One region of the Microbacterium sp. AC145 genome, then DNA from elsewhere that is predicted to be linked to it. Evidence: predicted binding sites of a transcription regulator. Region 1 holds the regulator's gene; each other region holds the start of a gene.

Region 1 (10,319 bases):
TGATGACGAGGACGTACATCAACACCGAGGCGACGAGGAGGATGCCGACGGCAGCGGCGAACCTCCGGAGGATGAACTTGATCACGGTAGGGGCCTCATCGTTCGATCACGACGGTGCGGGCCCGGCACTCCGGTGCCGGACCCGCACGGTCGCACGTGCAAGCGGTAGGGAGCTTATTCAGCCCGCTGCCATGCCTCCGCGTTCCAGATGATGCCCTGCTGGGTCACGTTGTGCTCCAGCCCTTCGAGATCGGACGACGAGGCGTCCAGGCTCGGGTGGGCGAAGACGGGAATCCCGAAGAGGTCGTCCCACAGGAGCTTCTCGATGATCTTCGTCTGCTCGAGGTGGACGGTCGGGTCCATGCTCGTCGCGAGCGTGGTCCAGGCTGCGTCGACCGCCGGGTTCGAGTACTGGCCGTAGTTCTGCGGCTTGCCCGTCGCGTAGATGTTCTGTCCGGATGTGATCTGACCGGAGCCGGCCCAGGCGAACAGCGCTACCTCGTAGTCGCCGCGCTCCTGGGTGCCGCCGGGAGCGAAGAAGTCCTCGTTGCCCGCGTCGACGATGTTGAATCCGGCCTTGTCGCAGGAGGACTTGATGATCGCCACTTCCTCGGTGCGCCGCGGGTTGGGAGCGGAGTAGCCGATGCGGATCTCGGTGCCGGTCGCGACCTGCTCTTCGACGATCGCCTTCGCGGCGTCGATGTCGACCTCGTCGTAGGCGCCGTCGTACGACGCGTCGACGACCTCCTGGTAGGTGTCCTGGAACGGGAAGACCTCGCGGGCGTTCATCACCTCTGCGTTCGGGTTGATCGGCTTGATGAGGTTGTCCACGATCTGCTGGCGAGGAACGCACAGGGCGAACGCCTTGCGCAGCTCGAGGTTGTCCGAGAAGACCGCACCGGGCATGAAGTTGAAGTCGAGGTGCTCCCACGTCAGGGTGTCACCGTCGTAGATCGTCGCCTTGTCACCGAGGTCTTCGAGCTGGCTCAGGGTGTCGACGGTCGGCTGGGGTGAGATGACGTCGAGATCTCCGTTGTCGAGGGCCTGGACCATCGCATCCTGGGCGACGAAGCGGATCACGAGCTGCTCGGTCTCCGGCGCGGGTCCGTAGAACTCGTCGTTGGCGACCAGCGTGACCGACTCGCCGGCCTGCCACGAGTCGATCTTGTAGGGGCCGGAGGAGGGGATGAGGGATTCCTCGGGCACCGTGCCCGGATCCGTCATCCAGCCTGTGTTCCAGAACTCGGCGGCATCCGCGAGCGCTGCCGCGTCCTTCGCGAGAATCGCTTCGGTGAGCTCTTCGACGCTCATGCCGGCCTGCTCCGCGACGACGTGTGCGGGGTCGAGGAGGTACGTCTGGATCTTCCAGTCGGGGTCGGGGTTCCCGTACTGCACGGTGAAGGTCTTGCCGTCGAAGTCTCCTTCGGGGCCCGCCGGAATCGTGTCACCGAGGTCCTGCGAGACGGAGTTGAACAGCGGCGCGCCCTCGGCGTCGGCGATGTTCACATTCTGCACACCCCAGGCGAGCACAGCGTCGGCGACCGTGATCGGTTCGCCATCGGACCACACGGCGTCATCCGCGATCGTGAACTCGATCGTCAGCGGATCGTCGGAGAGCACCTCGGCCGTTCCGAGTTCCTCGTACGGCTGGATCTCGCCCTTCGCGTCGAAGTAGAAGAAGCTCGCCTTGATGCGGTCCGTGATCGCGCTGTTGTACGTGCTGTAGGTCTCGGGCGTGAAGCCGTTGTAGCTGATGAAGTCGTTGGGTCCGACGGATACGGACACCGACGTGGAGGAACTGCTGTCACTGTCGACCTCACCTTCCGGCGGTGCACAGGCAGTGAGGACTATTCCGACGGCGGCAACGGATGCGATGGCCGTGGAGACACGCCTAAGACGCATATCTACTCCTTGGTTTCTTGTCGACGATGTGGCAGGCGACTCGGTGTTGGGTTTGTCAATTGGGCGACATAGGGACATACCGCCCGTGCATGTTGTGTGAGCCTGCCACCTGTCGAGCCCCAAAGCAACGATTGCGTGAATCACGGCTAACTGGTAAAGGCGATGCCCGTGGAGTGCCTGCGGGAGTCGAATCGGGCAATCCCTCGCCCTCACCGTAGAATCGACGGGACATGTCACCACGCTCCCTCACTCCGCTTCAGCCTGCCTCGACGCCTGCGACGAAGATCCGCAATTTCTGCATCATCGCCCACATCGACCACGGCAAGTCGACCCTCGCCGACCGTATGCTCCAGATCACCGGCGTGGTCTCGGATCGTGACATGCGCGCCCAGTATCTGGACCGGATGGACATCGAGCGCGAGCGCGGCATCACCATCAAGAGCCAGGCGGTGCGCATGCCCTGGGAGCTCGAAGGTGAGACCTTCGCGCTCAACATGATCGACACCCCGGGTCACGTCGACTTCACCTACGAGGTCTCTCGGTCTCTCGCGGCGTGCGAGGGCGCGATCCTCCTGGTCGACGCGGCGCAGGGAATCGAGGCTCAGACCCTCGCCAATCTCTACCTCGCGCTCGAGAACGATCTGCACATCATCCCGGTGCTCAACAAGATCGACCTCCCTGCCGCTGATCCTGACAAGTACGCCAAGGAGCTGGCATCCCTCATCGGAGGCAAGCCGGAGGACGTGCTGCGGGTGTCGGGCAAGACCGGCGTCGGCGTCGAGGAGCTGCTCGACCGCCTGGTGCAGGAGATCCCGGCTCCGGTCGGTGATGCGGACGCTCCTGCGCGAGCGATGATCTTCGACTCGGTCTACGACGCCTACCGCGGCGTCGTCACGTATGTCCGCATGGTCGACGGCAGCCTGTCGCCGCGCGAGCGCATCCAGATGATGTCGACCGGTGCGAACCATGAAGCGCTCGAGGTCGGCGTGTCGAGCCCCGAGCCCGTGCCCTCCAAGGGCCTGGGCGTCGGTGAGGTGGGCTACCTGATCACCGGAGTGAAGGACGTCCGACTGTCAAAGGTCGGCGACACCATCACCACGGCTCGCAAGCCCTCGACGCAGGCGCTTCCGGGGTACACGGATCCGAAGCCCATGGTCTTCTCGGGCATCTATCCGATCGACGGCAGCGACTACGCCGACCTTCGCGAGGCGCTCGACAAGCTCAAGCTCTCCGACGCCTCGCTCCAGTACGAGCCGGAGACCTCGGTCGCCCTCGGCTTCGGGTTCCGCTGCGGATTCCTCGGACTCCTGCACCTCGAGATCATCACCGAACGTCTCGAACGCGAGTTCGGCCTCGATCTCATCACCACCGCGCCGAGCGTGATCTACGAGGTCCTCACCAGCGACACGGGTGAGACGGTGACGGTGACCAACCCGAGCGAATACCCCGATGGCCGCATCGGCTCGGTGTCGGAGCCGATGGTGAAGACAGCGATCCTCCTGCCCAAGGACTATGTGGGCACGGTCATGGAGCTCTGCCAGTCCCGCCGAGGGACGCTGCTGGGCATGGAGTACTTCTCCGAGGAGCGCGTCGAGCTGCGCTACACGATGCCGCTCGGCGAGATCGTCTTCGATTTCTTCGATCAGCTCAAATCCAAGACGCAGGGCTACGCGTCGCTCGACTACGAGCCCGCCGGACAGCAGGAGGCGGACCTCGTGAAGGTCGACATCCTGCTGCAGGGTGACAAGGTCGATGCGTTCAGCTCGATCGTGCACCGCGACAAGGCCTACGCGTACGGGACGCTGATGACGGAGCGTCTGCGCAAGCTGATCCCTCGCCAGAACTTCGAGGTGCCGATCCAGGCCGCCATCGGCGCCAGGATCATCGCCCGCGAGACGATCCGGGCGCTCCGAAAGGACGTGCTCGCCAAGTGCTACGGCGGTGACATCTCCCGAAAGCGCAAGCTCCTCGAGAAGCAGAAGGAGGGCAAGAAGCGCATGAAGATGGTCGGTCGCGTCGAGGTCCCTCAGGAGGCGTTCATCGCAGCGCTCTCCGGCGACGTCGAGGGCAAGGACAAGAAGTAGCGTGAGGCTGCCGCGGTACGAGCGCGGCCTGACACGGCATCCGCTCCATGACGTCCCGAAGCGGATGCGCGGCGCCCAACGCTCGGTCGCCGTGCCGGAGTATGCCCAGGAGCGCGTCGCCGCGCTCATCACCTCATGGGATTTCAAGAGGCGCGCCGGATTCGAGGCGCCCGGGGACGATCCCTTCGCCGAGCAGGAAGGACGACTCGGCAAGACCGTGCTCGGGATTCACTTCGCCGAGCCGATCCGCGTGGTGTGGGCCGGCAGGCACGGATTCGGCTACGAGACGCGCCCGGGTCATCCGATCTACGGAGAGGAATCGTTCGTTCTCGAAAACGGGCGGTTCACCGCGCGATCGATCTCGCGCCCGTCGACCCTGCGATGGTGGCTGCTGACGCCGGTTCTCCGCGTCATGCAGCGCAGGGTGTTCCGTCGCTACATCTCGAGCGTCGAGTCGGAGATCGAGTGCTGCAGACAGGCCCGAGAGCTCGGAGTGAGTGATCGTCCAGGGAATGGCAAGTAGGCTGGTTCTCATGCGGCGCGGGACTTTCCGAGACGACACGGTGGACTATGCGGCCGTGGGTGCGACCCACGCCCCCGACCTGATGCAGTATCCGCCGGAGCGCAGCATCCCTGCGGAGAGCTCCTGGCGTATCGGCAGCGGCGTGGAGCGGTTCCAGACCGCGGGCGAATCGCTCCTGACCTGGACGGCGCAGCGCGCCTCGGGGCTGAGCGTCGACGACGTGCGTCCCGCTCCCGGCCCCGCCTACGCCGGTGTGAGCTTCGACGCGGAGGGCACCCCGATCGCCCCGAGCAAGAACGACGTCGAGCAGCGTTTCGACGCCGAGGGAACCCCGTTCGCAGGGCCGGGTATGACTCTGCATCTGCACGGCAGGGTCGCCGGTATGCGGGCCGATGCCGAACTGCGTGTCATCTCGGTCACCGAAGAGAAGCGCCGCATCGGCTTCGTGCTCGGAACCGTCGGTGGCTCGGTCGTGCGCGGCGAGGAGTCGTTCGACATCGACTGGCGTGAGGACAACGACGAGGTCTGGTTCACGGTCCGCGCTTTCGACGCGCCGAACTCCCTGCTCTACCGCACCGTGCCAGCACTCGTGAAGCGGCGTCGCCGTGAGCTGTTCGCCCGCTACCTGCGTGCGATCTCGCCGCTCTACGCGACGCCCGTCTGATGGATTCAGCCCTCTGATGGCCGGACCTCTGCCTCTCGGCGATCCGGCCCCGGCCGATGGCCGCCTTCCCTCCGATCTGCCGATCGATCTCGGAGTGCCGTTCTCGGCATACCTGCACATTCCGTTCTGCCGTGTGCGATGCGGTTACTGCGACTTCAACACGTATACGTCCGGAGAGCTTCGTGGTGCGAAGCAGGAGGACTACGCCTCGACGCTGCTCACCGAGATCGACCTGGCGAAGCGCGTTCTCTCGGATGCGGGCGCGCTGCGCCCGATGGACACCGTGTTCTTCGGCGGAGGCACGCCGACTCTCCTGCCCGCGGGAGATCTCGCCCGGATGCTCGGTGCGGCGACCGATGCGTTCGGTCTGACGGACGGCGCCGAGGTCACGGTCGAGGCGAACCCCGACACGGTGACCCCCGAGGTCGTCCGCACACTCGCGGATGCCGGTGTGACGAGGCTTTCGATCGGCATGCAGTCGGCAGTGCCGCATGTGCTCGCCGCTCTCGACCGCACGCATCGCCCCGAGAATGTGACGACGGCGGTCGCCGCGGCGAAGGACGCAGGCCTCGCCGTGAGCGTGGACCTCATCTACGGTGCCCCCGGTGAGTCGCTCGGTGATTGGGAGGCGTCGCTCGATGCGGCGCTCGCACTCGAATCGGACCACATCTCGGCTTACGCGCTGATCATCGAGGACGGCACGAAGCTCGCACGGCAGATCCGCCGAGGCGAGGTGCCGACGCCGGACGACGACCTGCAGGCCGACATGTATGAGCTCGCCGATGCGCGTTTCGCAGCGGCGGGCTTCGACTGGTACGAGATCAGCAACTGGTCGCGCACTGTGGAACAGCGCTCGCGTCACAACCTCGCCTACTGGCGGGGGAGCGACTGGTGGGGGTTCGGACCCGGAGCGCACAGCCACGTCGCCGGGCTCCGATGGTGGAACGTCAAGCACCCGGCGGCGTATGCGCAGCGCCTCTCAGCGGCCGAGTCTCCGGCGGCGGGGACCGAGCGCCCCGACGAGGGGTCGCGCACCCTCGAGCGGATCCTGCTGCTCAGTCGCATCCGCGAGGGCATCGCGGTGTCCGATCTGCAGGCCGACAAGCGCACGCGCGTGGCCGGACTGATCGCCGACGGGCTGGTCGATCCCGCCGCGGCGGTGCGTGGTCGCGTGCAGCTCACGCTGCGGGGGCGGCTGCTCGCCGACGCTGTCGTGCGAGAGCTCACGGACTGAGCGCCGTCGATCCGGCCGAGCGTCGATCGTCTACGGCAGCAGATCGAGTGCTGCGGCACGTCGCTGCGGCACCGTCGAGCTCTCGGCATCGAACACGCGGGTGATCCGGTCGGCGCCGAAGACGGGCCACCCGGGATCCCCGGTCTTGATGAACGAGATCCACGCAGCGTGCATCTCGTCCGCGAGCTTCTGCGGAGCATCATCTCCTGCGAGCCGCTGCGCCTCGGGATCGCCGAGACGGTCGAAGACGAAACCCAGCTCGAGAGCATGGGCTGCACGCAGGTCGCGCACAGGGCTCGCCCAGGCGAACTCGTAGACGTAGGTCGGCGCGGTGCGCACCTGCGCCACACGGGTGAGCGGCGCGCGCAGCATCACGTCCGTGGCGAGCTGGCCGAAGATCTCGCCGGTCGACGCTCCGGGAAAAGCTGACCGGTAAGCGGCGACGGCGCGTCGGGGGATGCGCAACGCGAGTCGTGCGAGCAGCAGTTTCACCTCGCTGATCGAGGCGAGCGCCGCCGGAGGGAACCACAGTCGGTACTCGTCGGTGTTGCTCCCGATGAGCAGCGGTACCGCGGTCTCGGCGATCACCTGATGCGGCGAGCGGGGGAGTGAATCGGCCCCCACTGCCAACTGGAATCCGGGGGCGCCGCCGAGGGGCGACGAGCCCGCCGCCTGTCGTCGCCGTGCATGCAGCAGGCGTCGGGGAGAGATGGACGAGAACCCGGCTCGGTCGGCGGTGACGCCGAGCATCTTCGCGATCTGAGCGGTGACGCGACCGGCCTTCGCGGTGCTCTGCGCCTCGAGCGGCCCGGATTCGATGATCGCGCGGGCGATGTGGGGACGCGAGGAAGCATTCGCGAGCAGGCCCGCGACGATCGCCCCGCCGGCGGATTCGCCCATGACGGTGATCTGCGCGGGATCGCCGCCGAATGCGGCGACCTCTCGGTGGATCCAGGCGAGACCGGTTGCCGCATCCTGCAGTCCGAGATTCCCAGGCGCGTCCTTCAGAACCGAGAAGCCCTCGGATCCGAGTCGATAGTTGATGGATGCGAAGACGATCCCTGCGCGCGCGAAGGCGGCGCCGTCGTAGAGGGGGAGTGCTGCAGTGCCGCGCTCGAGCGCGCCTCCGTGGATCCAGAGCACCACGGGGGCGCGATCGGCACCCTCCGGTGACCAGACGTTGACTGTGAGGATCTCCTCGCCGGGGATGTCGACCGAACCGAGGATTTCGGCGATGGCGCCGGGGTACGGATCCTGCGGGGCCGTGGGTCCGAATGCCGTGGCGTCGCGGACGCCGTCCCACGCAGGGACGGCCCGCGGCGCACGGAAGCGGTGGGCCCCGAAGGGAGCTGCGGCGTACGGGATGCCGAGATAGCGATGCACTCCGTCGACGGCTTCACCGCGCACGATCCCGCTCGACAGGGTGGTCTGCGCTGCGACACTCATGGTGCTCATCGTAGGGGGATCAGCGACTCGGGCTCCTCGACGGGTAGAATTGGCACTCGTCGTCCGTGAGTGCCAGAGGGAGGAGACACGATGGTCAGTGAACGAGGCCTTCAGGTCCTCCGTGCGATCGTGCAGGACTACGTCGAGACCCATGAGCCGGTCGGCAGCCGTTCCATCGTCGACCGCTACTCCTTCGGAGTCTCGGCGGCGACGATCCGCAACGACATGGCCCTGCTCGAAGACGAGGAGCTGATCGCCGCACCGCACACCTCATCCGGTCGTGTTCCGACCGACAAGGGGTATCGGGTATTCGTCGACCACCTCGCCCAGCTTCGCCCGCTCTCGGGCGCGCAGCGAACAGCCATCGAGTCGTTCCTCACCGACCCCGCCGATCTCGACGACCTCATGGTCCGCACTGTCAGGGTGCTCACTCAGCTCACCGGTCAGGTCGCGCTGGCGCAGTATCCGTCGTTCGCCCGCGCCAATCTCACCCACATCGAACTCGTCGCTCTCGCACCGACACGTCTGCTCATCGTCCTCGTCACCGATGCGGGTGGGGTGTCCCAACGCATGGCCCCCTTGCCGGCGGTGGTCGACGAGACCGACATGGCCGTGCTCCGCGCGAGGTTGTCGGCGCTCATCACGGGGCGGGCGGTCAGCGATGCAGCCGATCGGCTGCAATCGCTCCTCGCGGCAGACGAGCACGCGAACGATCATGTGCTTCGGGCACTGGCGACCATCATCATCGACGAACTCGGGCAGTTCCGGCAGGAGCGCCTCGTGATGGCCGGGGCCGCGACGCTCGCCCGACGCGAGCAGGACTTCCGCGGCAGCATCCATCCGCTGCTCGAGGCGATCGAGGAGCAGGTGACGCTGCTGCGGCTGATGAGCGAGATGGAGACCGACTCCCACGGTCTCGCCGCGAGCATCGGCACCGAGAACGCCTCGTTCGGTCTCGGCGAGGCATCGATCGTCGCAAGCAACTACGCCGCCCCCAGCGGCACCGCACGGGTCGGCGTGATGGGGCCGACCCGCATGGACTATCCGAGCAACCTCGCGGCGGCACGGGCTGTGGCCCGCTACCTGTCGCGGATGCTCGATGAAGACGAGGCCGCCCGCTGACGCGGGTGTCCTGACACAACACGCAGAAGGGCCATTGTGGCGGATCACTACGAGGTACTCGGCGTCTCCCGCGACGCTTCCACCGACGAGATCAAGAAGGCATATCGACGTCTCGCGCGTCAGCTGCACCCGGACGTGAATCCGGGTGAGGATGCCGCCGAGAAGTTCAAGCTCGTCACGCATGCCTATGACGTGCTCAGCGACGACGACTCGCGTCGTCGGTATGACATGGGCGGAGGCGACGGCGCGGCGGGCAACTTCGGCGGCTTCGGTGGCTTCGGCGACATCTTCGAGACGTTCTTCGGCGCGGCCCAGGGCGGCGGACGTGGAGCGCGACCGCGCTCTCGGCGCGAGCGAGGTCAGGATGCCCTGGTGCGCGTCACCCTCGATCTCGGCGACGTCGTCTTCGGGGCGCACCGCGACATCGAGGTCGACACGGCCGTGCTGTGCGAGACCTGCAACGGCTCGTGCTGTCAGGAAGGCACGTCGCCGGTCACGTGCGACATCTGCGGCGGCTCGGGTCACGTGCAGCGTCAGGTGCGCAGTCTGCTCGGCAACGTCGTCACGTCTCAGCCGTGCGGCACGTGCGAGGGGTACGGCACGACGATCCCGTATCCCTGCGGCACCTGCGGAGGCCAGGGCCGTGTGCGTTCGCGTCGGACGGTGTCGCTCGACATCCCGGCCGGCGTCGAGACCGGACTGCGCCTGCAGCTTCCCGGGTCGGGCGAGGTCGGCAAGGCGGGCGGCCCCAACGGCGACCTGTACGTCGAGGTCACCGTGAACCCGCATCCGTCGTTCAGCCGCGACGGCGACGACCTGCTGGCGACGCTCGAGGTCGCGATGACCGATGCGATCCTCGGCACCGAGACGAAGATCCAGGGGCTCGACGGAGAGGTCGATCTCGAGATCCGGCCCGGCGTGCAGTCAGGAGACGTGCTGACGATCAAGGGGCGTGGCATCACGCCGCTGCGCGGGAACCAGCGCGGCGACCTCAGAGTCGGCGTGCAGGTGCTGACCCCGACCAAGATCGATTCGGCTCAGCGGAGGCTGATCGAGGACTTCGCCACGAAGACCAAGGCTCCGGCGCCGCAGCTGGCACAGTTCCAGCAGGGACTCTTCTCGAAGTTCCGCGATCGTTTCCGTTCGCACTGATCGGCATCCCATGGCACTGCATTTCCTCGTCGAATCCGCATCGGACACCGCCGTCGGCGACATCGTCACGTTGACGGGGGCCGAGGCGAAGCACGCGGCGGTGGTGCGCAGGCTGCGCGTCGGTGAGTCCGTCACCGTGGGAGACGGTGCCGGGGTCTGGCTGACCGGCACCGCCGAAGAGGTGGCGCCGGC
Region 2 (10,319 bases), 1.2 Mb from region 1:
TACGACTCTGCGGCGTAGTTGAAGTCGACGAGCTCTGCACCGTCGCCCTGCTCCAGCCACTGCGTCTTCAGGCGGTCCTGGAAGTCGTCGGCGAGCACCGGTCCGGGCTGCGTGCCCTTCGATCCTTCGATCGACACCGACATGTCGGTGCCCCACTGCGAGATGTTGCCGTCGACGAAGTAGAAGTTCGAACCGTCGAAACCGCTGTTGACGAACGACGGAACGATCGTCGACGTCTCCTCGAAGCCGATCACCGCGATCGAATCGGGGTTCTGCGCCAGGATCGACGAGACCTGTGCGCTGAAGTTCGTGTCTCCGGCGTTGTAGGACTCGCTGGCCACGACCTCGCCACCGCTGGCGGTGAACGTCTCGTTGACGACGGCCTCGAGGCCGGTGCCGTAGGCGTCGTTGAGGTAGATGATGCCGAGAGAGGCGGCGCCGTCTTCAGCGATCAGGTTGCCGAGCACCTCGCCCTGGAGGAGGTCGCTCGGGGCGGTGCGCCAGTACAGTCCGTCGTCGTCCCAGGTCGTGAAGTCCGGCGAGGTGTTCGCCGGCGAGAAGGTGATGACGCCGGCGCCGACGGCCTGGTCGAGGAAGAGCTTCGTCACACCCGACGACGCCGCGCCGATGAGCGCCTGCACGTCGGAACCGAGCAGACGCGGGACCGTGGTCTCGTATGCCTTGTTGTCGGGGTCTCCCGAGTCGCCGTACTCGACCTCGACGGTGATGCCCTTGGCAGCCTCGTTGATCTCGGCGGTCGCGAGTCCGACGCCGGCCTCCTCGGGCGGGCCGAGGTAACTGAGCGCACCGGTCTGCGGCAGCACGGTACCGATGCTGAGTGTGAGATCCTCTCGTTCCGCCGGATCGGGCGCCGCGGATTCCGTCGAACCTGTGTCTCCGGAACATCCGGCGAGGATGAGTGCGGCGGCACCGAGGACGGCGACTGTGCCGTACCGCTTGCGCGCACGCGAGCCAGTGAGAATGCTCATGCTGCTCCTTATGTCAGACGACGGAACTCAGAGCGCTCCGCCGTTCTCACCAAGGTAATCGTGCGGATGCTTCGCGATTGTTGCGATGCGTTAACGGTGTGAAACAGTCCGGTCTCGGATGGATAACGGCACCCGTCGTTGTCGCCTGGTCGCGAGCAGCAGATCGACGACGAACACGGCGATCGCGATCCAGACGATCACGAAGCCGAGCCAGCGTTCGAGCGGCATGGGCTCCCCCAGCAGCGCGGCGCCGATGATGAACTGCATGACCGGGGTCACGAACTGGATCATCCCGATGACGGTCAGGTTGATGCGTCGTGTGCCGGCTGCGAACAGCAGAAGGGGCACCGCGGTCGCCACTCCGGCGAACGCGAGAAGCACGGCGTGCCAGGCGCCGTTCTGCCCCATCGTGATGCCGGCCGGAGTCGTCGCCACCACGATCAGCTGCACCACCGCGATCGGGATCAGCCAGAACGACTCGAGCGTGAGTCCGCTGACCGCGTCGACCGCCGGGCCGATCTTCTTCTTGATGAGTCCGTACACGCCGAACGACGCTGTCAACGAGAGTGCGATCCAGGGGAAGGATCTGTAGAAGACCACGATGACCACCACGGCGACGGCGGCGATGCCGATCGCCGCCCACTGGAGCCTGCGGATGCGCTCCTTGAGCACGAAGACTCCGAGCAGCACCGTCGCGATCGGATTGATGAAATAGCCGAGGCTGGTCTCGACCACATGTCCGGTGAGTGTGCCGATCAGGAAGACCTGCCAGTTGACGTAGATGAGCACGCCGGCGAGCGCCGTCCAGCCGAGCAGCTTCGGCTGGCGGACGATCACCCCCAGAGCGCCCCACCCGCGCGTGACGGTGAGCAGAAGGCAGCAGAAGACGAAGGAGAGGAGCACCCGCCAGGCGACCACCTCCCACGGGCCGGTCGGCGCGAGGAGCAGGAAGTACAGCGGGAGCACGCCCCACAGCAGATATGCACCGCCCGCATAGGCGACACCGGCCGTCTGCGTGGCTCTGGCGGTCGGCGTCGTCAAGGTCACCGCACCACACTATGCCCGCGATCGAGGGGCACCGAGCGCTCGAGGCCGCAGGGGCTGAGGATTGGCAGGATTCGGACGACGTGCGACCGAATACGGAGAAGGCCCGGATGCATGATGCATCCGGGCCTTCCGAAGACGTTGTCTCAGCGGACGACGACTGCGAGCACGTCGCGAGCCGACAGGACGAGGAACTCGTCTGCTCCGAACTTCACCTCGGTGCCGCCGTACTTGCTGTACAGCACACGGTCGCCCACGGCGACGTCGAGCGGAACGCGGTTGCCGTTGTCATCGATGCGGCCGGGGCCTACGGCCACGACCTCGCCCTCCTGGGGCTTCTCCTTGGCGGTGTCGGGGATGACCAGGCCACTCGCGGTGGTCTGCTCGGCCTCGACCTGCTTGATGACGATGCGGTCCTCGAGCGGCTTGATGGAAACCGACACGGTCTACCTCTTCTTTCTTGACGCTGACACGAAAGACTTGTTCGCACTCTCGACCTGAGAGTGCTAACACCAGTCTATGCGGTGGGCTGGCACTCATGCAATGCGAGTGCCAGCCCACCCGCGCGGAGACGGTGGAAGCCCCCCGCCTAAGCTGAGGGTGTGGAGATGTCCGAGCTTCGAGCACTGCTCACCCCCGAAGGCCTCGAGCTGCTCGACGCGCTGGGTCCGATCGATCAGGTCGCAGGCGTCGCGAGCGCCGTCTCACGACTGCGCGCCGCCGGGCACTCCCCCGATCTGGTGTCGGCCGTGGTCGGACAGGCGCACCTTCGATCGAAGGCCGAGGCGAAGTTCGGCCCGTTCGCCGCCCGCATGCTGTTCACCCGGGCGGGGCTCGAACAGGCGACCCGGCTCGGCGTCGCCGCCCGCCATGCGCAACGACTGCGTCGGGCCGGTTTCACACGGGTGGCAGATCTGGGCTGCGGGATCGGCGGTGACGCCCTCGCCTTCGCCGGCGCCGGCCTCGACGTCACAGCGGTCGACGCCGACGAGGTCACTTCTGCCCTTGCCGCGTACAATCTCGCCCCGTTCGGCGACAGCGCGACGGTGCGCCACGGGATCGCACAGGACAACGTTCCGGACGCATCGAGCGGCACCCAGGCGATCTGGATGGACCCCGCTCGGCGCACCCGAGGACACGGCGACACGAGTCGTGTCTCGTCCGACGAGTACTCCCCGCCGCTGGACTGGGCGTTCGAGGTCGCCTCGCGCATTCCGACGGGGATCAAACTGGGCCCAGGACACGACCGGGACGCCCTCCCCGCAGACGCCGAGACGCAGTGGGTGAGCGCCGACGGCAGCGTCGTCGAACTCGTCGTGTGGACCGGAGTGCTGGCACGCGACGGGGTACGGCGTTCGGCTCTGGTGATACGCGGCGACGAGTCGCACGAGATCACCGCCGCCGCAGACGCGGATGACGCACCCGTACGCGCACTCGGAGAGTTCCTGCACGAACCGGATGGCGCGGTGATCCGTGCCCGTCTGATCGGCGATGTGGCCAGAAGCCTCGATGCCGGGATGCTCGACGAGAAGATCGCGTACCTCACCTCTGATGCCGCGCTCACGAGTCCGTTCGTGCAGTCGTTCCGCGTGCGCGAGGTCCTTCCGGCGAACCCGAAGGCGATCAGCTCCGCGCTGAAGGCGCAGGGCATCGGCACGCTGGAGATCAAGAAGCGCGGCATGGACGTCGACCCCGCCGCCTTCCGCAAGAAGCTGACGCTGCGCGGCGATGCATCGGCGACCCTGATCCTGACCCGGGTGGGATCGCAGCGTCGCGCGATCCTGGCCGACCGCGTGACGTCGAGCGCTTCTGCTGGTCGGTAGGGTCAGCCCTCGCCTGCAGGCGGCACGTCGACCGGGAGCGGTTCGCCGAGTTCCTCATCGACGTCGAGCGATTCACCCGGCCGGACTGTGATGGTTCCCGTGGTGATCTCGCCATCGTCGACGTCGCCGTCAGGCCCGGCGGGAAGCTCACCGGTCACGATGAGGTACGAACGCCCCATCGACGTGAAGTCCAGAGTGACTGCCCAGGGGGTCGTCTGCCCGCCCATGTCGTCTACCGTGACGCCTTCGATCACGACCCCCTCGCCCGGGATCATGCCGTCGTTGGCGTCCGTGCAGTTCGTCGCCTCGACGGCGTCGACGATCAGGCACTGCTGGGTGGTGAACCCCTCGGTGCGCGTCGCCGACCAGACCGGGGCACCGCCTGCATATCCCATGACGGCCAGAGAGAAAGGCTCGTACCCTCGATCGAAGAGCTCCTCGGCCCGGTCCTGCTCGCCCGGATCGAACTGGTGGATCCAGTCGTCCATGTCCAGTTCCCAGCGCTGGATCAGCGCGATCATCTCTCCGGTGTGCGTGCGATCGGCTGTGGCCGAGATCTGCTCGCCGCTCCCGTCGGCGCCACTCGAGTCGACGACCGCGGCGCTGAGACCATAGCTGCGCTCCGGCTCTCCGGCGATCTGGCAGCCGCTCGACGACTCCCCCGCGACGTCCAGGACGATGCACTCCATGTCGCCGTTCTTCTTCGTGCCGAACCACACGATCGCATCGCCGTCGCGTCCGATCGCCTCGATGCTTCCCGGGTCGTAGTCACCGGCGGACTGCAGGTCGATGCTCCGCTGCTGCTCCTCGGAGCTGAGCGGGACACCCCCGCCGTCACGGCCGAACAGAGCCCAGCCGGCGCCGAGGCCCACGACGAGCAGCCCCGCGCAGGCGAGCGCGGCCACACCCCAGTGGCGGCGGATCGCAGAACGAAGAGACGCGGGTGCAGTCGTCGTGGCCGCCGTCGCGGTCGTCGCAGTCGTGGCAGGAGCAGAGTCCACGAGTCCCACGGGTTCCGGGAGCTCGGCGCGCCCGAGAGGCGGCGTCGGCTCGTCCGGAACATCCTCCACCCGAGGCTGCGGATGAGTCTGCGAATGAGCGGCCGCGACCCGCCACTTCTCGAGCTCTTCCAGCCGGGCGGCATCCACCGCCGAGAGACCACCGTCTCGGCCATACGCACGCTCCTGGAGCGCCCGCAACTCGTTCGCGTCGTCGGCGTCGAGCATCCGCTCAGCCGAGCCTCTCGAACTGCATGCCCGCCCACACCAACCAGCCGAGGCTGTACACGGTGGCGCAGAGACCGAGCACGAGTGCCCAGCGCGCGATCGCGCGGCTCTCGACCGGTCTGCGAAGCGACATGATCGAGCCGATCACGGCGACGATCGCGAGCGGAATGCCCCACCCGACGAAGAACGAGGCGACGAGCGCCACGACCGCAGCCATGAGAGCCCACGGAGCGAGCCTGGTCTCGTCGGCGATCACGGGTACGGATGCCGTGCCCGTGGGCTCCCAGTCGACCTCGCGCGGCGGACGATCGAGCTCCGGCCCGGTCACGACGACCGGTTCGACCCCGACCGGTCCGGTCGGCAGCTTCGAGTACCCCTCACGCGGCGCTCCGGGCAGACGAGCAGCCCCCGCCGGGCTCACGACCTCGGGCGTGGGCCGCTCCAGACGCGTCGGCGGCACCACCGCAGGGGGGATCGCGCCCTCGGCATCCGCAGGGTCCGTCGTGCGAGGCGCGTCGTTCATCACCTCACCTCGGTCCGTTCGTCGACCTGGATCTCGGCGACAGGGAGGGTCGAGTCGGCGCCGAAGGCGAGGGTCGACGGCCGGCGGCCCGAGGTGATCAGCTCAGCGGCCAGCGCCGCGATCATGGCCCCGTTGTCGGTGCAGAGCGATAGCGGGGGGATGCGCACGGTGACACCCGCTGCCTCGGCCCTCGAAAGCGCGACCTCGCGAAGACGTCGATTCGCGATCACCCCGCCGCCCAGCAGCAGACGCGGCACTCCTCGATCGGCGCAGGCGGCGAGCGCCTTCGTGACGAGCACATCGACCACCGCTTCGCGGAAGCTCGCCGCCACGTCCGCGACCGGAACCTCGAGACCGTCGGCCTCGCAGCGTTCGACCCATCGGGCGACGGCCGTCTTGAGCCCGGAGAACGAGAAGTCGTAGCGGTGCTTCGCGAGGTCGGATGCGCGAGACAGCCCCCGCGGGAAGCGGATCGCGGTCGGGTCGCCCGACGCAGCGGCACGGTCGATCTCAGGGCCGCCCGGGTAAGGCAGGGACAGCAATCGCGCCACCTTGTCGAAGGCCTCTCCGGCGGCGTCGTCCATGGTCTCGCCGAGCATCTCGACATCGGTCGTGAGGTCGCGCACATGCAGCAGCGATGTGTGTCCGCCGGAGACCAGAAGGGCGATGGTCGGATATTCGAGCGGCGCCGAGTCGGGAGTCAGAATGTCCGCCGCGATGTGACCCACCAGGTGGTTCACCGCATAGAGCGGCTTGTCAAGGGCGACCGCCAGTCCCTTCGCAGCGCCGACGCCCACCATGAGCGCGCCTGCGAGTCCTGGCCCACTCGTCACGGCGACGGCGTCGAGTTCATCGAGCCGCACGCCGGCCTCGGCCAGTGCGGCATCGATCGAGGGCTGCAGCGCTTCGAGGTGGGCGCGCGCCGCGACCTCCGGCACCACCCCGCCGTACCGAGCATGCTCGTCCATGCTCGAGGCGATCGTGTTCGAGAGCAGGGTGCGTCCGCGCACGATGCCGATACCGGTCTCATCGCAGCTCGTCTCGATGCCCAGCACGAGTGGCCCGGTCATGCGCTCGCCTCCTTCTCCGCGTCGGGAGCGGACTCGTGTCGATGGTCGGAACGCGGATGCTGCAGCGCGAGCCGCATCACGATCGCATCGATGTCGTCGGGCTGGTAGTACCGGGGGCGGCGCGCGATCTCTTCGAACCCCTCGGAGCGGTAGAGCCCCTCGGCGCCCGGGTTGTCGGCGCGCACCTCGAGGAAGACCTCTCGCGCTCCTCGCTCGACGGCCGCATCGAGCAGCGCCCGCAGAAGCGCGCGTCCTCGGCCGGCACCGCGATGCTCGGCGTCGAGGGCGATGGTCTGGATGTCGGCGTCGGCCGAACCCTGCAGGGCGCGCACGCCTCCGTAGCCGATGATCACGCCGTCGTGGTCGTCGACCAGGTAGCGGCCGTGCGGACTCGCGAGCTCCAGCGCCATCGCTTCGGAGCTCCAGGCATCGGTGGGAAAGGACCTGTGCTCTATCGCCATGATGGCGTCCAGGTCGTCGGGCTTCGCGTCGCGCAGAGTCATGAGCCCACCTTCTTCGGCGCTCCCGGCACGGTGACGTCGGGCTGTCTGAGGTAGAGAGGCTCAGCGCCGGCGAGCGTGCGTTCTGCTGCCACCGCTCGCGCACCCACGCGTGCCAGGTCGACGGCCGACAGCGTCTCGACGTCGATGCGGTGGACCCCGTCGAGGTGCTCGTCGGCGTCGACTCGGGCCACCAGCACCGTGTCGCGGATGACATGCGGGATGCCGTCGGCATCCGTCCCGTCGAAGACGGTGACCGCGACCTCGCGTCGCCGAGCATCCGTGACGATCGCGAACGGGCCGACGACGGCGCCGTGCTCGATCGCTGTGAGCGCGGCGGCATGGTGGCTCGGCACAGGGACGACCGGAATGCCCAAGCCCATCGCGAAAGTGCGGGCCGTCGCGATGCCGATACGGAGCCCGGTGAAGGGGCCAGGACCCATGCCCGCCACGACATGGCTGATCGACCCTGTACCGGTCTCGGCGAGTGCCCGCACGAGCAGTTCTCCGATGACCTCAGCATGTCCCAGCGGGTCGGCCGCCGAGGCATCGGAGCGGCGGGTGCCGTCATCGTCGATGAGCGAGACGGCGGTGCCCAGAGAGGTGTCGACGGCGAGGATCACCCCTCCAGGGTAGTCGGCGTTCACTCGATGGGTGCCGAGCGTCCCTCGTGGGTGATGGTGACATGCCGCGGTGCATCTGCGTCGAGTTCCGAAGGGTCGAGGTCGTCGCCGCCACCCACCGGCCGCTCCAGCTCGATGTCCCACCAGCGGTCCGCCAGGTCCTCGGCCATGCCGCGCCCCCATTCGATGACCACGACCGAGCGTGCCAGGTCGAGATCGAGATCATCGAGCTCAGCGCCTGAGCCGAGTCGGTAGGCGTCGACGTGCACCAGTGGCGCTCGGCCGACGAGCGAGGGGTGCGTGCGGGCGATCACGAAGGTCGGGCTCTGCACGGGGCCGCGCACGCCGAGTCCCTCCGCGAGTCCACGGGTGAACGTCGTCTTGCCCGCGCCCAGCGGGCCGGTCAGGATCAGCAGGTCTCCCGCCTCGAGCTGCTCGCCGATGCGGAAGCCGAGCTGCTCCATGGCATCCGAGGTCTCGATCTCATGCCTGCCGAGGAACGCGGGATCGACGCTCACACCGACCTCCGAGGCACTCGCGCGCCGATGCGGGTGACGATCTCGTAGCCGATGGTCGACGCCGCGTTGGCCCACTGCGCGGCAGAGGGCACCCCGAGGGTCGGGTCGCCGAACAGCACGACCTCGTCGCCGATCGAGACCGCGACATCACCCACATCGACGACGAACTGATCCATCGCGATGCGTCCGACATTCGTGTATCGCCGGCCTGCGATCGACACGGGCAGCCGCCCCGAGGCATGGCGTGGTACGCCGTCGGCGTACCCGAACGGGACGAGCACGAGTGTCGTGTCGTGCGGAGTCCGATGGTCGTAGCCGTAGGAGATGCCTGCGCCGGCCGGGACCCGACGCACGGCGGCGATCGCCCCGCGCAGAGTCATGGCGGGTCGCAGCCCCAACTCTGCCGACGAGCGATCGTCGAACGGCGAGAGGCCGTAGAGTCCGATGCCGATGCGGACCGCATCCAGTCTCATCTCCGGCAGGTCGATCGCCGCGGCGGTCGCGGCGATGTGCCGGAGCTCGGGATGGATGCCGAACGATGCCGCGAGCGCGACACCCTCCTCGAACCTGGCCAGCGCCTCACGGTCATCCTGCGGCGACGTGTTGGAGAGGTGGCTGAACAGCCCGACGATCCGGACCCGGCCGATGCGCTCGAGACGGGCGGCTTCAGCGAGCACTCGCCGCCAGTCGGCCGGCGCGATGCCGTTGCGCGACAGGCCTGTCTCGAACTTGAGGTGCACGCCCACCGGACGGTCGACGGCAGCGGCGGCCCCTGCGGCCTCGAGCTGATCGAACGACGAGATGCCGACCTCGATGTCGTGCTCGGCCGCCTGCTCGAACCGCTCACCGGGAGCGTGCAGCCACGCGAGGATGGGCGCAGTGATGCCCTGGCGACGCAGTTCGAGCGCCTCGGGTATCTCGGCGACGCCGAGACGCGTCGCTCCCCCTGCGAGCGCCGCGACGGCGGCGGCCGCGGCACCGTGGCCGTAGGCGTTGGCCTTGACGACCGCGATGACCTGCACACCGGTGAGGCGGCGGAAGTGGCGGACGTTGTCGCTGATGGCATCCAGGTCGATGCGCGCCTCGCGGAACGGCACGGTCACAGGGGCTCTCCTTCGGCGACGACGAATGCGGCGGCAAGGCCCGCGTCATGGGTGAGTGTCAGGTGCAATCGGCTGATGCCCCGCTCGGCCACGACCTCGGCAGTGGTCCCCGAGAGCACGAAATGCGGTCGACCGGATGCCTCCGACGCGATCTCGATCTCGATCCAATGCACCCCGTCCGAACCGCCGAGGGTCTTGATCAGCGCTTCTTTCGCGGCATACCGGGCAGCCAGAGACGGCAGCCGAAGGCCGCGCTCGCCCGGTGCGAAGAGGCGTTCCAGAAGCCGTGGGGTGCGCTCGAGCGTCCGCTCGAATCGCGGAATGTCCACGAGGTCGATTCCGGTCCCGATGATCACCAGTTCAGCCTAGTCGCGGCATCCTCCCCGTCCCCCTCCCCCATTCCTGCCCGGATGGCCGGCGTTTCCCCGGTGGGCGGCGTCCGCCGACGTCTCATGGCAGCCAAGCGGGGATCGCTCAGCCATTCGGCCAGTCCCACTGTTCCTCCCCATATGCCGAGCCAGGACAACGGATCCTCAGAACGAGGCTCGCTCGACATCCATGCGCCGCCGATGCACAAGGATCGGCGAATGCCCACACCTCTGATGCTCGTCGAACTGCAGGGCGGAGTCGCCCGCGGGTCGCGGCTCGCGCGTTTCGGATGCACACGCAAAGACCTCTCGAACGCGGTGCGTCGAGGCGAGCTGATCCGGCTGCGCGCCGGAGTGTTCGCTGCCCCGTCGTGCGCGTGGAGTGTGCGCGCCGCTGCACTGCATGGCGGTGCGCTCTCCTGTGCCGGCGCACTTCGTATGCATGGAGTCTGGGTTCTCGACGACGACGAGCATCCTCATGTCTGGCTCGGTCACGCCGGAAGAGTGCATCCGCACGCCGAATGCGAGTGCG
Region 3 (10,319 bases), 550 kb from region 1:
TTTCGTGGGCAGGGCGTCGCCGTCTGCGAGCCCGAGTCGATGAGCGAGGATCACCGCGTGGATGCGGTCGCGTGCACCGAGCTTGGCGAGAACCCGCCCGACATGGGTCTTCACCGTCGATTCGCTGACGAAGAGCACCTGTGCGATCTCGGCGTTCGTGCGCCCGCGCGCGATCTCCAGGAACACATCGCGTTCGCGGTCGGTGAGTGTGGTCGTCGGGTCGTCTACCTGCCCGGACGACCGGCTGCCGGGCGTCTGCGCAGGCTCGTCGCCGAGATGCGGCCCGAGATGCTCGAGGAGCGCTCGGGTGACGCGCGGGGCGAGCGCGGCGTCGCCGCGATGCACCGCGCGCACCGCCGAGATCATCTCATCGCGCTGCGCATCCTTCAGCAGAAACCCGCTGGCCCCGGCGCGGATGGCACCGAAGGCGTACTCGTCGAGGTCGAAGGTCGTCAGTACGAGCACGCGCGTCTGCGGATGCTCGCGCACGATCGCCTCGGTCGCCGCGATGCCGTCGAGACCCGGCATGCGGATGTCCATCAGCACCACGTCCGGTCGAAGCGCGGCCGCCTGGATGATCGCATCATGACCGTCCGTGGCCTCGCCCACCACGACCATGTCGGACTCGGCCTCGAGCACCATTCGGAACCCGAGTCGGATGAGCTGCTGGTCATCGACGAGCAGGAGGGTGATCGGGTCGGTCATCGGTTGTCCTTCCGGTCGACGGGGGCGAGGGCCGCGGGATCGGGGGAGTCGTGGGGAGTTCTGCCCGCAGCCTCCATCTCGAACCCTCGAGAGGCTCGGAGACGAGCGTGCCACCCGCGTGCGCGGCGCGCTCGGCCAGCCCGCGGAGCCCGAACCCGGAGGTTCCGACCGCGCCTCTGGCGCCGTCGTTGACGATCTCGACCGTCACCGTCTCGATCGAGTACAGCAGTCGGACCGAGATCGACGACGCGGTGGGAGCATGCCGCATCGCGTTCGTGACGCCCTCCTGCACGATCCGCCCGATCGCGTGCGATACCGCGGGGGAGAGCGCGGTGCCACCGCTGACCGAGAGTGTGACGGGAAAACCGGCGCGCTGAGCGTGCGCGACGGTCTCATGCGGCGGAGTCGGTGCGAGGGGTTCGAGCGGCAGCGGGGAGTCGTCGGCGCGGAGCACACCGAGCATCGCCCTCATCTCGGAGAGTGCGCTGCGGGCGGTCTCCGCGGACGCGGACGCCGCGGCACGGGCCTGCTCTCGGTCGGGGGTGGCGGCAGCTCCCTCGGACAGCGCGACGATCACCGTGAGCGAGTGCGAGACGATGTCGTGCATCTCGCGGGCGATGCGTGCGCGCTCGTCCGCCGCGGCCAGCTGAGCCTGCTGGTCGCGTTCGACGAGCAGCTGACGGGACCGATCGATCACGGCGGCGAGGTAGCGCTTGCGGCCGCCCACGTTCACGCCGATCAGCGTGCCGATGAGCCCGAGCACGAGCGACATGATGACCGCGTTGGCGGCGATCTGGAACGTGATGACCCCGGTGAGGGTGAGCAGGCCGCCGAAGGCGGCGAGCGACGCCAGCGCGATGCCGAAGCCGGTCCACGCGGCTCGAGACGAGCGGTACACCGCGAGCGAATAGCAGGTGACCAGCAGCAGCGGCGAGCCGATCGGCTGCAGCGCGAAGAGGAACCCGGCCTCGAGCACGAACGTGGCGACGAAAGGCACGAACGGACGCCGGCGCCGCCACAGCAGTGTCGCGCAGACGGCGACGACGGATGCCGGGACGAGCACCGCGATCCCGATCGCGAGAGGCATCGGCAGATCGCGCGTGATCACCCCGGCCGGGACCAGCGAGAGCAGCAGACACACCAGTGCGATCAGCACGTCGGCGAACACCGGATGCCGCGACCAGAAGCGCCGCAGCATGCCGGGAGGACGCGGCAGCCGCAGCGCCTCGTCCTCGCGGACAGAGGCGCTGCGGCTGCGGATGCTGGTCACCGGCCGACTCTACGCGGCTGCGTCGTCATGCACCGCGCTCACGCGTCGCGGGTGCGCAGCACGGCCCAGGCGGAGAGCATCCCCGCGGCGACCCATGCGGCCAGTGTCAGGTAGGCGACGGGGCCTTCGAGGGCAGCGCCCTCGGGGAGGATCGCGCTCTGCGCCGCAGCGACGGGGAGATAGTTCGCAGCATCCATGACCCACCTCCAGGATTCGCCCGCGATCGCGAAGAAGCTCGTCACGATCGGCACGACGAACAACAGCCCGACGGTGGCGGCGATCGCGCCGGCACCCGAGCGCAGGATGAAACCGAACGCGACGCCGATGAGGGCGAACACCGTCATGGCGAGCGAGGCGACGACGATCGGCAGCAGCGAGACCGAAGGATCGCTCCAATCGATGCTCTGGTCGCGAGGCGCGACGATCGCCGACACGGCGAGGGCCGCGGCCGCGAAGATCACCAGCGACGACACGAACAGGAACAGACCGACCACGACCGCCTTCGCCGCGAGCACCGATCCGCGCTTGGGGTTCGCCGTGAGCGTCGAGCGGATCATGCCGGTCGAGTACTCACCGGTCACCGAGATGGCGCCGAGGATGCCCGCGAGCAGCATCGTGAACTGGATCGGCATGACGACGGCCTGGATGGGGTCGAAGCCGGGGACGTCGACCGCCTGCGCGATGAGCACCGCGATGCCGATCGTGAGAACCGCCGCGATGCCGATCGACCACCAGGTCGAGCGGAGAGTGGCGAGTTTGATCCACTCGCCGCGCACGGCGCGGATGAACGTCAGCCGGTGGCCGGTGTCGACGCGCTGCGGTGTGAGAGGAGGAGCCTGGACGGTCATGAGATCTCCTTCGTGCGGTACTCGACCGAGTCGCCGGTGAGGGCGAGGTAGGCGTCTTCGAGTGACCCGGTGGTCGGGGTGAGTTCGTGGAGGGGGATGCCCCGCTCTGCGGCGAGGTCGCCGATGCGCGATGCGGGGAGGCCGACGATGTCGAGCAGGTCGGGAGCGGAGCTCACGACCTCGACGGACGGGCCGCCGACCGCGGCGGCCAGATCCGCGGCGCGCGGTGTGCGCACCCGCACGGTGTTGGTGGTCCAGGCCCGCACGAGCTCGGGCAGCGGTGCATCGGCCAGCACCTTGCCGCGGCCCATCACGATCACGTGGTCGGCGGTCTGCGCCATCTCGCTCATCAGGTGGCTGGAGAGCAGCACCGTGCGACCCTCGGATGCCGCATGACGGACGAACTGTCGCACCCAGCGCACACCCTCGGGATCGAGGCCGTTCACCGGCTCGTCGAGAATGAGCGTGTGCGGGTCGCCGAGCAGCGCCGAGGCGATGCCGAGGCGCTGACCCATGCCGAGGGAGAACTTGCCGGCGCGTTTGCGAGCGACGGCACCGATGCCGGCGAGGTCGATGACCTCGTCGACGCGGGAGGCGGGGATGCCGTGGGTGGCGGCCATGGCGCGGAGATGATTGCGCGCGGTGCGGCCCGTGTGCACGGCCTTCGCATCGAGCAGCACGCCCACCTCGGTGAGCGGCGCGCGCAGCTTGCGGTACTCGCGGCCGCCGACGGTCGCGGTGCCCGAGGTCGGCCGGTCGAGGCCGACGATCATGCGCATCGTGGTGGATTTGCCCGCGCCGTTCGGCCCGAGGAAACCGGTGACGGTTCCCGGCTGCACCGAGAACGACACCCCGTCGACTGCTGTCTTGTCTCCGAATCGCTTCGTGAGGCCTTCTGCTGTGATCATGTCTTCGACGCTACCGAGCGGGTGCTCCGGGGCGCGTCCTCCCTGGGTACCGTTCGCGGATCAGCGCGGGTCATCCTCACGACGGATGCCGAAGGATGCCGGATCGACCGGCCGGTGCGCTCGCGGCAGCTTCTCGACCACCAGCCGATAGGACTCGGTGACGAGTTCGGTGACGAGTTCGTCTTCGAGGCTCGGCCCGGGTCGCAGGGTGATCCAGTGCTTCTTGTTCATGTGGTACCCCGGGACGATGTCGGAGAACGTCTCGCGCAGCGCGACGGAATCGTCGGGGTGTGACTTGAGCGTGACCCGCCCGGTGTCGTCGAGCGGCACCAGCAGGAAGACCTTGCCGCGCACCTTGTACACGTCCCACTCCGGACCGAAGGGGTTCTCTCGCTCCGCCCCCGGCAGCTCCTCTGCGCGTGCGGTGGCGATGGCGATCAGCTGTGTCGCGTCCATGGGATCAGAACAGCCGCGCGCTCGTCTTGTCTGCCGCGCCCTTCTCATCTGAGCGCGGCGCCACCTGCACGCGCTCGTCGAGGGTCGCGGCAGCGAGCAGGGCCTCGTCGATGATCTCCCTGCCCGGCTCGGCGGTGAGCCAGTCGCCGCTCAGCGACGCGGGGATCAGCAGCGGCATGCGGTCGTGGATGTGGGCGAGGTGCTCCGGTGCCGGCCGCATCACGATCGAGTAGCACGTGAACGACTGCCCGTCGGCGGTTCGACCGTGCTGCGTCACCGCGGCCATGCCGAAGAGCGCTCCGTCGTCGACGGCGAACTCGTGCCACACCCGCTCGGGCTTCTTCATCTCGTACCAGCTGGTCGCCGGCACGAGCGCTCTGCTCTTCAGCCCGCCGGGGCGGTCCTGCAGACGTTCGGACCGGGTGTTGATCGAGGGGAACTTCGACGGCTCGCCCCCGACGAGAAACCCCCACCAGGCCGGTTCGAGAGTCGGCGCCGCGTCGGTCTGCGTGATGATCGGGTTGAGGTTGCGCAGGTTCTTGCCGGTCGGGCGCACCGTCTCGCCGGCATTCTGCTGCGCCCAACCACGGAGACCGTCGAGCACCGCCTCGTCGGCCTCGGCAAGGAGTTCTGCGTCGGTGAACCGGGGATCCAGACCATAGCTCGCGCACATGCAGCCAGGGTACGCCGGGCCGCCGACATCGGGCGCCCTAATCCGACCGCGCGTAGCGGCGTACTAGGGTCGATGAGTGACCCCGACCCGCCGCCTCTCTGCACCCGTGGCTCTCGGCGGTGCCGTGGCGATCGGTGTCATGACGGCGATCCAGGCGCGCATCAACGGCGTGCTCGGCGTCAGGGTCGACGACGGCATCGTGGCAGGTCTCATCTCCTTCGTCGTCGGATTCCTTGCGCTGATCGTGGTGATCCCTTTCCTGCCGTCGGCGCGTCTGGGGGTCGGGCGGCTGCGGGACGGCATCCGCGATCGCAGCATCCCGTTCTGGATGCTGCTCGGTGGCACCTGCGGCGCCCTCACCGTCTCGGCCCAGGGGATCACCGCCGGCATCCTCGGCGTATCGCTGTTCACGGTCGGCGTCGTCGCGGGCCAGACCCTGCACGGCCTCGTGCTCGACCGCATCGGCTTCGGTCCCGCGGGGGTCGTCGCCGTGACCCCCGGCCGCGTGGCGGGCGGCGCGCTCGCGCTCGCCGCAGTGGGGATCTCGCTCAGCGGCGATGTCCTCGCCACCGCCCCGCTCTGGATGCTCCTGCTGCCGTTCGCCGCGGGCGTGGGCATCGCCTGGCAGGCCGCGACCAACGGTCGACTGTCGCAGCGGGTGCAGTCGCCACTCGCAGCGACGATGATGAGCTTCATCGCCGGCACCGTCGTGCTGCTGATCGCGGCCGGAGTCAGCATGGCGGTGCGGGGAATGCCCGATGCGCCTCCTGCCGAACCCTGGCTCTATCTCGGCGGCGTGCTGGGGGCGGCATACATCCTGCTCGGCACCTTCATCGTCGCGCACACCGGTGTGCTGCTGATGGGGCTCGGGTCCGTGCTCGGGCAGCTCGCGACCTCGGTGGTCATCGATCTGATCTGGCCCGCGGCGGCGGGGCCCGCTCCCTGGCAGATCATCGGGATGGTCGCCGTCGCCGTGGCATCCGTCGTCGTCGCGCTGCCACGGCGCCGGCGCACCTGACTACTTCTTCTTCGACGCCTTCGCGACCGGCATCCGCGTCACGAACGTGCGGGCATCGACCGGCTTGCGACGACCGGCCTTCTTGCCCGCGGGCTTGCCGCCGACATACAGCCACCCGAGGAGCTCCTCGTCCTTGCCGATGCCGTGGGCCTTGGCCACCGCCTTCGACCGGGTGTAGCTGCCGGTGCGCCACAGCACGCCCCAGCCGGCCTCGTCGAGAAGCAGACTGAGCACGTGGGCGACGCCCGAGGCGACGGCCTCCTGCTCCCACCGCGGAACCTTCGAGCTCTTGCGGTAGCTCGCGACGACCGCGATCAGCAGGGGTGCGCGCCGCGGCTTCGACGACGGGGACTTGTCGCCCTCCGCCTTGGCGATCGCGGCAGCGAGCACGTCGCGGTCGGCGCCGCGCAGCTCGATGAGCCGCCACGGGCGCAGGGAGGAGTGATCGGCGACGCGGCCGGCCGCCGAGACGAGTGTCAGCAGCTCGTCATGCGAGGGGGCGTCGTCGGTGACCTTCGACCAGGACTGTCGCGCTCGAACGGCGTCGAGCGCGCTCACGACTCTTCCGGTGTGAAGTTCAGTGCGATCGAGTTCATGCAGTACCGGTCGCCCGTGGGCGTGCCGAATCCGTCGGGGAAGACATGGCCCAGGTGAGAGCCGCACGCGGCGCAGCGCACCTCGGTGCGCACCATGCCGAGGGTCGTGTCCTCGATCAGCTCGACGGCGTCGGGGCGGATCGACTCGTAGAAGCTCGGCCAGCCGCAGCCGGAGTCGAACTTGGTGCCGCTCTTGAACAGCTCCGCGTCGCACGCGCCGCAGGTGTACAGGCCCGCTCGTCCCTCGTCGAGCAGCTCGCCCGTCCAGGCGCGTTCGGTCGCTGCCTGGCGCAGCACCGCATACTGCTCGTCGCCGAGCTCTTCGCGCCATTCTTCTTCGGTCTTGTCCACGCTGTACGACATGAGTCCTCCTGGGGGTTCCGCTCCATTCTCTCGCGTCCGGAGGTGAGCGGGGTCACGAGAGAATGGATGCATGACGGATGCCGTGCAGCAGCGCTACGCTCGCTTCGCCGAGCATGAGGCGCCCGGTCGCAGCGCGCTGTACGCCGAGTGGGCGACGGGAGTCGCGGGCGATCCGGGGATCCGAGCCGTGCTCGCGCGCATCCCCGAGAACCGGCGCCAACCGCCGCTGGTCTTCGCGGTGACCCGGATGCTGGGCGCAGAGCTCGGCGACTACGACGGCTGGCGGGCGTTCGTGACCGCCCATGCCGACGAGGTCGTCGCCGAGTGCACGGCGCGACGGCTGCAGACCAACGAACCCCTGCGCCTCGCTCCGCTGCTGCCCGTGCTCTCCGAGATCGAGGGACCGCTCGCGCTGCTCGAGATCGGAGCGTCCGCAGGGCTGTGTCTGTATCCCGACCGCTATTCCTACCGTTTCACGGATGCCGACGGCGCGGTGCGCCTCGCGCTGGACCCGGCCGACGGCCCGTCGGAGGTCGTGCTGCACAGCCGTGTCGACGGTGCCCTCCCGCCGATGCGGCTGCCCGAGGTGTCGTGGCGCGCCGGGATCGACCTCACGCCGCTCGATGCGGGGAACGACCGAGACCGTCGCTGGTTGCAGGGTCTCGTCTGGCCGGGGGAGGAGGGGCGAGAGCAGCGTGTCACCGCTGCGCTCGACATCGCGGCGGCCGACCCCCCTCATCTCGTCGCCGGAGACGCTCTCGAACACCTCGAGGAGCTCGCGACGCGTGCACCGCAGGACGCGACCCTCGTCATCACGACGCCAGGAGTGCTGGTCCACATTCCCGCGAGGCGCGTCTGGCGCTCGTCGACCGCATCCGCCGACTGCCGGCGCGGTGGGTCACGATCGACCCCCCTGCCCTTCTCGACGTGTGGGAGCCGGCCGTCGACGCCGAGTCGTGGCCCGATTTCGTCGTCGCGCTCGACGGGCAGGTGCGCGCGTCGGCCGATCCACTCGGTCGAACGTGGGAGTGGCGCACCGCCGCGGGCGCCTGATCGACCTACCCTGATCTCATGCTGGGAGAGCTGACCGAGCGCGATCGCGCGATCCTTTCGCTGGAGACCGCCTGGCCGCGGCACGGCGGTGCCAAGGAAGAGGTCATCCGTGCGCAGCTGGGCATGAGCTCGGCGCGGTACTACCAGCTTCTCGGGCGGCTCATCGACTCAGAGGTCGCGCTGGAGTACGACCCGATGCTCGTGGGCAGGCTGCGCCGCATCCGGGATGCCCGCGCGATGCGCCGCTCGACCCGCGCCCCCGGGTTCGTGGGCTGACGCCACCGCGAGAGATCCATGGCGCCGCGCGGCCCGGCGTGGCGCGGATGTCCAGGCCCATGCCAGTAGCATCGAGGGGTGTCAAAGCCCATCCGAGACCGATTCGACGACGTGCCCCGCTCCTCCGGGCGGGTGGGCGCGCACCGCGCCGAGGCCCCCGGGATGAACGGGTGGGTCGTGCTGCTCTGGTCGTTCGTGGCCGCTCTGGTGCTCGTGATCGCCGGCATCTTCGGTTCCCTCATCGTGATGGGACGCATCACGCCGTTCCCCGAAGCCGCACCGACGCTGGCGCCGATCCCCGAGGAGACGGGGGTCGTCGACCCCTCTTACTCGGTGATGATCCTCAACGCCACCGCTGACGAGGGGCTCGACGAGGAGATGCGGACCGTGCTGATCAACAACGGTTGGCCGGCCGAGACGGTCTTCGCCAGCGACAGCACCAGCGAGGACTTCACGACGACCACCGTCTACTACGTCGCGGACGACGACGAGCTCGCGGCAATCGGACTCGCCGGGCTCATCGGCGGCGCCGACGTGCAGCAGAGTGATTTCTACCTCGGCGAGACCGAGGAGGGGCAGAAGCAACTGACCGTCGTGATCGGCCTCGACCGGGTTTCGGGTGCGGAGACCGACGTCGAGGAGACGCCCGCTCCGTAGTCCCTCCCGCAGCTTGCACTCGATGGGGTCGAGTGCCAGAATGGCGTTAGCACTCTCTCACTCTGAGTGCTAAACCCAACGTCTACGTCCAGGAGGGACGAAAAAACTCATGGCAAAGATCATTGCTTTCGATGAGGAGGCCCGCCGCGGCCTCGAGCGTGGCCTCAACATCCTCGCCGACGCCGTCAAGGTGACCCTCGGCCCGCGCGGTCGCAACGTCGTGCTCGAGAAGAAGTGGGGCGCTCCCACGATCACGAACGACGGTGTGTCCATCGCCAAGGAGATCGAGCTCGACGACCCGTACGAGAAGATCGGTGCGGAGCTCGTCAAGGAGGTCGCCAAGAAGACCGACGACGTCGCCGGTGACGGAACCACCACCGCCACGGTGCTCGCTCAGGCTCTGGTCCGCGAGGGTCTGCGCAACGTCGCAGCCGGCGCTGACCCGATCTCGCTCAAGCGCGGCATCGAGAAGGCCGTCGCAGCGATCACCGAGGAGCTCCTCGCCAGCGCGAAGGAGATCGACTCCAAGGAGCAGATCGCCGCGACCGCGTCGATCTCCGCTGCTGACCCCGCGATCGGCGAGCTGATCGCCGAGGCGATCGACAAGGTCGGCAAGGAAGGCGTCGTCACCGTCGAGGAGTCGCAGACCTTCGGCACCGAGCTCGAGCTCACCGAGGGCATGCGCTTCGACAAGGGCTACCTGAACCCGTACTTCGTGACGGACCCGGAGCGCCAGGAAGCGGTCTTCGAGGACCCCTACATCCTCATCGCGAACCAGAAGGTCTCGAACATCAAGGACCTCCTGCCCATCGTCGACAAGGTGATCCAGGACGGCAAGGAGCTCGTCATCATCGCCGAGGACGTCGAGGGCGAGGCTCTCGCGACTCTCGTGCTCAACAAGCTCAAGGGCATCTTCAAGTCGGTCGCCGTCAAGGCTCCCGGCTTCGGCGACCGTCGCAAGGCTCAGCTGCAGGACATCGCGATCCTCACCGGTGGTCAGGTCATCACCGAAGAGGTCGGCCTGAAGCTCGAGAACGCCACGCTCGACCTGCTGGGTCGTGCACGCAAGGTCATCGTCACCAAGGACGAGACCACCATCGTCGAGGGTGCCGGCGAGGCAGACCAGATCGAGGGGCGCGTCACGCAGATCCGTCGCGAGATCGAGAACACCGATAGCGACTACGACCGCGAGAAGCTGCAGGAGCGCCTCGCCAAGCTTGCAGGTGGCGTCGCCGTCATCAAGGCGGGCGCGGCAACCGAGGTCGAGCTCAAGGAGCGCAAGCACCGCATCGAAGACGCCGTTCGCAACGCGAAGGCGGCCGTCGAAGAGGGCATCGTCCCCGGTGGTGGCGTCGCGCTGATCCAGTCGGGCACCAAGGCTCTCGACGCTCTGTCGCTCTCGGGTGACGAGGCGACCGGTGCGAACATCGTTCGCGTCGCGATCGAGGCTCCGCTCAAGCAGATCGCGCTGAACGCCGGTCTCGAGCCCGGTGTCG

The links. Region 1 encodes HrcA, which represses chaperone genes, less so after heat shock. Its sites were predicted from a motif close to TTNGCACTCGNNNNNNNCGAGTGCNAA; they were not measured.
Region 2: the regulator HrcA is predicted to act here: its motif matches at 2,563-2,589, upstream of groES (co-chaperone GroES).
Region 3: the regulator HrcA is predicted to act here: its motif matches at 8,870-8,896, upstream of groL (chaperonin GroEL).

Annotation. Positions count from the first base shown of each region.
Region 1 is NZ_OZ409859.1:1,103,189-1,113,507, forward strand. It holds gene ACZZZN_RS05360 (ABC transporter permease) at 1-85, opposite strand, end outside; gene ACZZZN_RS05365 (ABC transporter substrate-binding protein) at 175-1,902, opposite strand; gene lepA (translation elongation factor 4) at 2,133-3,986, shown strand; gene ACZZZN_RS05375 (DUF1990 family protein) at 3,988-4,509, shown strand; gene ACZZZN_RS05380 (DUF1990 family protein) at 4,520-5,173, shown strand; gene hemW (radical SAM family heme chaperone HemW) at 5,190-6,407, shown strand; gene ACZZZN_RS05390 (carboxylesterase/lipase family protein) at 6,438-7,853, opposite strand; gene hrcA (heat-inducible transcriptional repressor HrcA) at 7,944-8,975, shown strand; gene dnaJ (molecular chaperone DnaJ) at 9,012-10,127, shown strand; gene ACZZZN_RS05405 (16S rRNA (uracil(1498)-N(3))-methyltransferase) at 10,138-10,319, shown strand, end outside.
Region 2 is NZ_OZ409859.1:2,275,579-2,285,897, forward strand. It holds gene ACZZZN_RS11020 (ABC transporter substrate-binding protein) at 1-989, opposite strand, end outside; gene rarD (EamA family transporter RarD) at 1,080-2,030, opposite strand; gene groES (co-chaperone GroES) at 2,180-2,476, opposite strand; gene ACZZZN_RS11035 (THUMP-like domain-containing protein) at 2,636-3,856, shown strand; gene ACZZZN_RS11040 (hypothetical protein) at 3,859-5,082, opposite strand; gene ACZZZN_RS11045 (hypothetical protein) at 5,087-5,605, opposite strand; gene tsaD (tRNA (adenosine(37)-N6)-threonylcarbamoyltransferase complex transferase subunit TsaD) at 5,605-6,675, opposite strand; gene rimI (ribosomal protein S18-alanine N-acetyltransferase) at 6,672-7,178, opposite strand; gene tsaB (tRNA (adenosine(37)-N6)-threonylcarbamoyltransferase complex dimerization subunit type 1 TsaB) at 7,175-7,798, opposite strand; gene tsaE (tRNA (adenosine(37)-N6)-threonylcarbamoyltransferase complex ATPase subunit type 1 TsaE) at 7,819-8,316, opposite strand; gene alr (alanine racemase) at 8,313-9,419, opposite strand; gene ACZZZN_RS11075 (holo-ACP synthase) at 9,416-9,775, opposite strand; gene ACZZZN_RS11080 (DUF559 domain-containing protein) at 10,007-10,319, shown strand, end outside.
Region 3 is NZ_OZ409859.1:556,151-566,469, forward strand. It holds gene ACZZZN_RS02680 (response regulator transcription factor) at 1-705, opposite strand, end outside; gene ACZZZN_RS02685 (sensor histidine kinase) at 671-1,975, opposite strand; gene ACZZZN_RS02690 (ABC transporter permease) at 2,014-2,823, opposite strand; gene ACZZZN_RS02695 (ABC transporter ATP-binding protein) at 2,820-3,731, opposite strand; gene ACZZZN_RS02700 (MmcQ/YjbR family DNA-binding protein) at 3,792-4,187, opposite strand; gene ACZZZN_RS02705 (SOS response-associated peptidase family protein) at 4,192-4,860, opposite strand; gene ACZZZN_RS02710 (DMT family transporter) at 4,967-5,878, shown strand; gene ACZZZN_RS02715 (nitroreductase family protein) at 5,879-6,436, opposite strand; gene msrB (peptide-methionine (R)-S-oxide reductase MsrB) at 6,433-6,837, opposite strand; gene ACZZZN_RS02725 (DUF2332 family protein) at 6,908-7,924, shown strand; gene ACZZZN_RS02730 (DUF3263 domain-containing protein) at 7,909-8,166, shown strand; gene ACZZZN_RS02735 (LytR C-terminal domain-containing protein) at 8,245-8,823, shown strand; gene groL (chaperonin GroEL) at 8,933-10,319, shown strand, end outside.